2 regions of the Agarivorans sp. JK6 genome follow, and region 2 is predicted to be linked to the other one. Evidence: predicted binding sites of a transcription regulator. Region 2 holds the regulator's gene; the other holds the start of a gene.
The links. The regulator LexA, encoded in region 2, represses DNA repair genes until DNA is damaged. The targets are predictions, from matches to a motif close to TACTGTATNNNNATACAGTA.

Region 1: OV592_RS10195 (YebG family protein) is a predicted target of LexA. The motif match lies at 2,108-2,127, and genes of this name have one in related genera.

The regions. Positions count from the first base shown of each region.
Region 1 is NZ_CP113525.1:2,182,867-2,186,937, reverse strand. It holds gene prc (carboxy terminal-processing peptidase) at 1-612, opposite strand, end outside; gene proQ (RNA chaperone ProQ) at 639-1,268, opposite strand; gene OV592_RS10200 (GAF domain-containing protein) at 1,350-1,829, opposite strand; gene OV592_RS10195 (YebG family protein) at 1,834-2,094, opposite strand; gene OV592_RS10190 (paraquat-inducible protein A) at 2,388-2,828, shown strand; gene OV592_RS10185 (paraquat-inducible protein A) at 2,869-3,414, shown strand; gene OV592_RS10180 (MlaD family protein) at 3,407-4,071, shown strand, end outside.
Region 2 is NZ_CP113525.1:414,250-418,320, forward strand. It holds gene OV592_RS01910 (homocysteine S-methyltransferase family protein) at 1-489, opposite strand, end outside; gene OV592_RS01915 (cytosolic protein) at 1,089-1,427, opposite strand; gene lexA (transcriptional repressor LexA) at 1,780-2,427, shown strand; gene coxB (cytochrome c oxidase subunit II) at 2,719-3,825, shown strand; gene ctaD (cytochrome c oxidase subunit I) at 3,837-4,071, shown strand, end outside.

The DNA of each region.
Region 1 (4,071 bases), 1.8 Mb from region 2:
TTGCACTAAACGCTTAATCGCGCTGTTATAGCGCTTGGCTAATACTTCGACAATTTTGTCGTGTTCGCGGCCTGCTAACTTTAAGTTTAGCGCATCGTATTTTACTTTTAAGCGCCACAGTTCTTTAATCTCAGCTTGGGTTTTAGGCCAATCTGCTTCGCTGCGATTAAATTGAAACTGTTCGTCTTTAGTAAAATCCATTGGCTCGTCGAGCACTTGTAAAGAGTATACTAATTGTTGGTAGCGACGCTTAAGCGACAGGTCGAACATGGAATAAAGCGGTTCCAATCTGCCAGCTGGTATGTCTTGATCTAGGCTGTAGCGATAACGCTCAAAGCGTAAGAAATCTTCTTCCAAAAACAAGCTACGGTTGTAGTCAAGTTGCTGAATAAACTTGTCGAAGATTTCGCTTGATAATTCATCGTCGAAAGGAACACTGCGGTAGTGAGAGCGGGTATATAAAGCGCTAATTCTTTTTGCCGCTGTAGCATGTTGGCTTTGCTGGCTTAAAGTGGGTAGCGCATCTTGTCCTAATGTAGGCGTTTGAGCCAACAACAGAGTTGAGTAACTAAGCGTTAAAAAAAATAGCCACAGACGGCTCAAATATTTCATAGGCACCTATCTCACTACTAAATCAATTATGCAACGATATGTTCTGCTTTAACTTTAACTAACATACCGCTTTTAAGTGTAACAGCAATGCCATCTTTTGTTACTTCTGAGATCTGACCCGGCATTGGCGTTTTTCCAACCAATACACGAACTTCCTTCCCTGCAACTAAATCTTTACTGTCGATTTTTTCAATCGGCTTCTTCTCTGCTGCTGGTTTGCTGTCGCTAGTTTTAGGTTTACTAGTACGCTTGAAATCAGCTTTTGGTTTACGTGCAGCAGCTTTGTTTTTGTCAGCTTTTTCAGCTTGAGCCTTTTTGTTGGCAAAGGCTTTATCTTTGCTTTCTTTTAAGGTCTTTTGTGCATGTTCTACATGTTCTTGTTCAATTTCTGCGCCCTCTACACCGTCTAAGTCAACGCGTTTAGAGCCAACTTTTACGCCATGCAAGTAACGCCAGCTAGACGTATATTGACGCAGAGCAGAACGTAATACGGTATTACTTACTTTCTCGTCTTCTTTTAGACGTTCAGCTAAGTCCTGAAAAATACCAATTTTAAGCGGCTTGGCTTCACCTTCTGTAGAAAAACAGTTTGGGAATTGTGTCGCCAAATATTGAATGACTTCTTTGCTATTTTTCAGTTTGTTAGTTTGTTCCATGATGACCTTTCTTATACATCTTTACTGGTACAGCGACAGGGCTGATTTCGGCTATTATAGTGAGCGTATATTGAAAAGCCATTAAAAATGCACATCACTTAGTTTATTTTCCAACACCTTAACTAAATACTCGATGCCAATTTGGTCACTTAGCTCGAATCGATTAAGACGTGGACTATCAATATCTACTACGCCAAACAGTTCACCATTAAGATATAAAGGCACTACGATTTCTGATTCGCTAGCACTATCGCAAGCGATATGTCCTGGAAACTCATGCACATTTTCAACACGGAAGGTTTGCTGCTGCGCAAAGGCCGAACCACATACGCCTTTACCAACTTGAATTGAAGTACAGGCAGGTTTACCTTGAAACGGCCCTAAGAACAGCTGTTTTTTAGCTTTATCGGCCAAATAACACCCCACCCAGTTAATCTCTTCTAACTCGAGCCATAATAAGGCAGAAAAATTAGCTAGATTAGAAATATAAGGTAAGTCTTTATCTAACAAAGCGTCTAATTGTTTACCTAGTGTTAAATAACGCGAAGATACGTCTGCCACTGCATTATTCCTCGTCTTCTATCATCGATGCATCAAACTCCTGGCCTTTGAGCACTTGTTGCAGCGCATTTCGCTGGGAAGAAAGGTAGAAGCCTAAATTCTCGGCTTGTTGCTCGTTCATCTTAGGTTCTGCATGCTTTATCATTAATGTAAGCTGATCAGCTACGTCTAACATTTTGTCGTAATTGTCGGCTTCTTTTTTTGAACTAAAAGTCATTTTCTCTACACCGTTACGTTCGACGACATATTTAATAATTACAGCCACCGCTGCCTCCATTTACTGTTTTTATATACAGGGTAGTATGCACCATTCACTTTTAAACTACTAGTGACAAATTTTTACAGCATAGTTAGCCTGACTTAGCTAATATGTACTGTATGAAATCTTCTGAGTTATCAAAGCTATCCATCTGCCCAAGTTGTGATTTGTTGGTCGACACCCAAGCACATTGTAGGGCTGGAAACGTATTAATATGCCCACGCTGCAAACACACACTTGCGCGGGGGCGTAGAGCTCGTTTCTCTAGCCAATTTGCTTTAGCGTTAACGTGCTTGATTATGGTTACGCTTGCTAACACTTATCCGCTGTTAAGCTTTACATTTCTTGGGATCCCCAGTTCAGCCAATATTTTGCGCGGCACCGTGTTGTTACTCGAAAACGGCTATTATTTGGTGGGGTTCAGCGTGGTGCTCGCTAGTTTCATCGCACCAATTCTGCTATTCAGCTTAATCTGTTATACCTCTTTGTCTTTAAGCAAAGGCTGGAAAGCTCCCTTTTTGGCAACAGCGCTGCATTTTCAAGACGATCTTATTCACTGGAGTATGATTGAAGTCTACATCGTTAGTTTTTTGGTGGCCTTGGTGAAACTAGTAGAATACGCCGATATCGATTTAGGCTATGGGCTTTGGTGTATCTGCATAACCTTGCTACTGTCTACCCGCCTAATTCAACGTATAGAGCCAGCGGAATACTGGGAGCGTTATGTACACATCCGCTAAACAGTTAGGCTTAAAACAATGCAGGCACTGCAAACTGTCAATGCCCGAAGAACAAAGCCACTGTCAGCGCTGCCATATGCGAGTGCATTCACGAACCCCTCAAAGCATGCAAAAATGTTGGGCTTTTATCATTGCCGCTACTGTTGGACTTTTCCCTGCGAACTTAATGCCAATAACCGTTTTAAGTACTCGCGGTGCTCCCCAATACGAAACTATTATGTCTGGCGTGATCAGCTTAATTAAAGACGATATGGTAGGGATTGCCATTGTGGTATTTGTCGCCAGCATTGTGGTGCCTGTAATGAAACTTGTCGGCTTGGTTGTTATTTTATTAAGCCTGCAATTTAATTTGAATCTGAACAATCGACAACGGATTGTTATCTATAGAATAATTGACATTATTGGTAAGTGGTCAATGCTCGATCTTTTTGTTCTGTCTATCATGATTGCAGTATTTGAACGAAATAATTTAGTAGGCGTGGAAGCAGGACCCGGCGCCACCGCATTTGGCGCAGTAGTATTGTTAACACTGTTCGCAGCAAAATCTTTTGATACAAGACTAATTTGGGATAAACAACTTGAATAACGCTAGTAAACCGGAACTTAAAAAAGAGAAGGTAATCTCCCCTATTTGGCTGTTGCCCATTTTGGCTGTGCTGTTAGGCGCTTGGCTACTATTCAAAGCTTGGTCTGAAGCAGGTGTGAAAATCAACATTGTGTTTGATAGCGCAAAAGGTATTACCGCTGGGCAAACTCAGTTGTTTTACCAAGGTCTAGATATTGGCGTAGTGAAAACGGTAGAACTTGCACCTAATTTAGAAGGCGTAATTGTAGTTGCAGAAGTTAAACGAGAAGCAGAGCAGTTACTAAAAGAAGATAGCCAATTCTGGCTAGTAACGCCCAAAGCGTCGATTACAGAGATTAGCGGTTTAGACGCGCTAGTATCTGGTAACTACATTGAACTAAACCCCGGCAAAGGTAAATTTAGCGACGACTTTGTTGCACTTAATGAACCTCCTAATATTATTAGGGGTAACGGTTTAAATGTACGCCTTACGTCAAACGATTTAAGCTCTCTAAATATTGGCTCCCCTGTTTACTTCAAAAAAATTAAAGTAGGCGAAGTACAGCGTTACCAATTAAATGATCAACACCATGTAGAATTTGATATTCAAATCAAACCGCAATTCTCTCATTTAGTGAAAATTGATACTCGGTTTTGGAATGTAAGTGGCTTTGAGGC
Region 2 (4,071 bases):
GTTTTTAAGTGCCTGTTGAATAGTACTAAACTCCTCAATGATAGAAATGGTTTCGGCAATCCACATATCTACATGGGGTTCTTGAGCTGCTACCAAAGTGTCGAGTATGCCCATTGCTTGCTTTGGTTCAAACAGATCGGGTCGATAACTGCCTAGTACCGGTGGGATGGCCCCAGCAACCGTAATCGAGCGCTGGCTGTTGCTTATAGCACCCTTTGCTACAGAGTTAGCGATCTTAGCCGCCAGTTGCGCAAGCACTGCCCCTTGGCGTTCGAATAATTCCTGACCTAGATGAAAAGGCACACAAGCGTAGCTGTTTACAGTAATTATTTCGGCGCCCGCATCTATAAAGTTTTGATTAGCTTGGCGTACTAAGGAAGGTGATTCGATCAGTGCTTGAGCACTCCATAAAGGTTGTGAAAAAGGCGCTCCCATTCTTTTAAGTTCTCGGCCCATTCCACCATCTAACACCGCTACATGTTTACTCATTATTTCTATACCACCACTACGCATTACCCTAATTATCATAAATGAGTCTAATTCAGATAAAGCAACTAAATAATGAAAGTTTTTCATGTTGATGAAGCAGGTTTTACCTCTAAGAGCTGTTCGATTAAAAGCTCTGAATTATAAGGCGTCGTGTTTTAGTCTAAGCATCGCTTAAGGATAGAATCGTTTAGAAAAATGAAGGCAGCCATTTCGTGGAATCTCTTGTTGCTTTCAATTTTAGCAAGCTTAGCGCGGCCGAGAATTTCGTTTAGTAGCAAAATTCTTAGTTAAAAATTTGCTTATAGTTTTGGTGCCAGCGTTTGAGCTTTTTATCTATATTTTTTCAATTTCTTATTGGTTTTTTGGTTTGGGGTGGAAATAACAATTTTTGCTATGTTTGAGCGTCAAAAATCGCTTTTTTAAAACTCTTTCTAAGTCAGTTTGTCTAGGGGGATTGCTCGCCAGTTAACCGCAGCATTGCTTTTTTCTCTAAATATAGAGCCCAACTCCATTCAATTCGTACACTGTTAATAAACGAAACGCATGCGAATGAATGCTTAGCGATTCCAGTTCGCTGGTTTCAACTTACAAAGTAATTGTCAGTCCAATCGAGTAATAAAGGTTTGCTCGTCATCCACAAAAGCGACAAAGCCGCCGTGATAGATAAACACCCGCCCGCGTCCCTCCACTAAGCAGGCAAGCTGTGGGTTTAAATCTTCTTCGTTAAATTGGCTTTGAAAAGTGCCCGTATCGGTGATTACGCCGCTGAATGTAGGCAAATATCCATGGGTGCGCTTGGCTTGATCAATCAGGCTCAGCTCGCTGGCAGTAGAGAAGCATGAGGGGATCGCCCCCGCTTCTTCGATAAACATTGTTTTTAGTTCTTCAAAAGCTGTAATCACCAGCCAGTCGATGCCGTTAACATGATGAATAAACATAGTGTTTCTCGGTAATTCTGATGCGGCGATTTTATCACTATCAGGGGAAGAGCGTAGTAGAGATTTAGTTGCTAAAGGCGGTAACTCTGTGCCATTTCCGGACATTCACGAGGTCAACTTGAAACACGCTTTTGCCCAAAGGGGAGTTAGCTAGATACTTAGCATCTTACTTCTGACTCAGTTTCCATCACATTGCAATCTACAACTCAAAATTTGGAGCGTAGTTTTAAAGTAGCGGAAAGATTTCCAAAGAAACTGAAACCTACAATAAGTCACTGATTTAGATAAATCCTTGCTTCATTGCTCATGCTGTATATACTAACAGTGTGCTGTATAAACTTACAGGTAGACTATGAAGCCCTTAACACCCCGTCAAACAGAAGTATTTGAATTAATTCGTCGTCATATTTCCGAAACGGGTATGCCGCCAACCCGTGCAGAGATCGCTAAAGAATTAGGCTTTCGTTCCGCTAATGCGGCAGAAGAGCACCTACGAGCACTTGCTAAGAAAGGGGCTATTGAGATGATCCCTGGAGCTTCGCGCGGTATTCGCATTAGTGAAGAGTATTTGCCAGCCAGCGCTAATGAGCCAGTGGCCGAAGACTTAGAACCCGGTTTACCCTTAATCGGCCAAGTGGCTGCAGGCGAGCCTATTTTGGCGCAGGAGCATGTAGAGTCGCACTATGCGGTAGATGCTAACTTGTTTAATCCTCATGCTGATTATTTACTGCGGGTGCAGGGAATGAGTATGAAAGACATCGGCATTATGGATGGTGACTTGTTAGCGGTGCACAAAACCAATAATGTTCATAATGGGCAAGTGGTGGTGGCACGTTTAGAAGACGATGTTACGGTTAAGCGTTTTGAGCGCGACGGTAAAATGGTTTACTTGCACCCAGAGAATGAAGAGCTCTCAACTATTGAAGTTGATTTAGAGTATCAAAGCATCGAAATCGAAGGCTTGGCGGTAGGTATTATTCGCACTGCCGATTGGATGTAAGCCTTACATAGCAATAAGTTCCGCTCTTTTTAAGCCCAAATCAGCCCGATTTGGGCTTTTGTCGTTAGCATCACATCTTTTGTGTTTATCCATAAAAATCTCAACAATATATTTACATTTCTTTAACTTAGGGGTTAATTTATAAGCAGTAGCTTGTATTTAGCTGTTGCTGTCTACTACTTTTGGGGTGGGGGATTTCCCTTTTTCTGCAGCTACTTTCCTAGTTTGGAGAGTTGTTGTCGTTGGCTACTAGCAAAGGAGAGCGCTGTGGGCCGATGGATTCAGCTAATAATGCTGACATTCTTTTCGTCGCAAGTATTTGCGCAAGAAATGTCATTCAACTTACGTCCGGGTGTTACCGCCATTAGTGAGCAGGTTTATGGCCTGCACATGACAATTTTTTATATTTGTTGTGCTATTGGGGTGCTGGTGTTTGGCGCCATGTTCTGGGCTATTTTTCATCATCGCAAGTCTAAAGGAGCCAAGCCGGCTCAATTTCATGAAAGTACCAAAGTAGAAATTATTTGGACCATCGTTCCTTTCATTATTTTGATTGGGATGGCGATTCCTGCCACTAAAACCCTGTTGGCCATGGAAGATCCTTCCGATGCCGATATCACCATTCAAGTAACAGGTTCCCAGTGGAAGTGGCATTACAAATACTTTGACCGTGAACTGGAATTTTACAGTGTGCTGGCATCTGATATGGATGAAGTTAACGGCAAGCTGGAAAAACGCAAAAACTACTTGCTTGAGGTAGACCGACCGCTGGTATTGCCCATCGATAAAAAAGTACGCTTTTTGATGACTTCGGAAGATGTTATCCACTCCTGGTGGGTACCGGATTTTGCAGTTAAGAAAGACGCCAACCCAGGTTTTATTAATGAGGCTTGGACCATCATTGATAAACCCGGCATATACCGCGGCCAGTGTGCTGAGTTATGTGGTAAAGACCACGGCTTTATGCCGATTGTGGTTATCGCTAAAACGCAGGCCGATTACGATGTTTGGTTAGCCGAAGAAGAAGCTGCTTATCAAGCCAAACAAGCCCAAGAGTTAGAACTGGTTGCTATGACTATGGAGCAAGACGAACTGATGTCGCTGGGCAAAAAAGTCTACGACAAAAGTTGTGCGGCTTGTCACCAAGTTAACGGTGAAGGCTTACCAGGTGTGTTCCCTGGCTTGAAAGACAGTCCAATCGCTATTGGTGATGTGGGCAAACATATTGAAGTAGTTGTGAATGGTGTACCGGGCACTGCGATGCAAGCCTTTGGTAAACAGCTAGGTTTAAAAGAGCTGGCTGCCGTAATTACCTACGAGCGTAACGCTTGGGGTAATGATACCGGTGATTTAGTGCAGGCCAAGGATGTTGTGGCCGTGCAAAACGCAGCGCAGTAGGGAGAGAGATAATGAGCACGATTAGTGACGTTCATGCTGACCATGATGAGCACCATCACGGTGCCCCGCGCGGTTTAATGCGTTGGGTATTGACCACTAACCATAAAGACATTGGTTCAATGTATTTGTGGTTTAGTTTTGCCATGTTTATTACCGGTGGCGCGATGGCGATGGTGATCCGCGCCGAGCTGTTCCAACCAGGTTTACAGTTAGTTGAACCTAACTTTTTCAATCAAATGACCACCA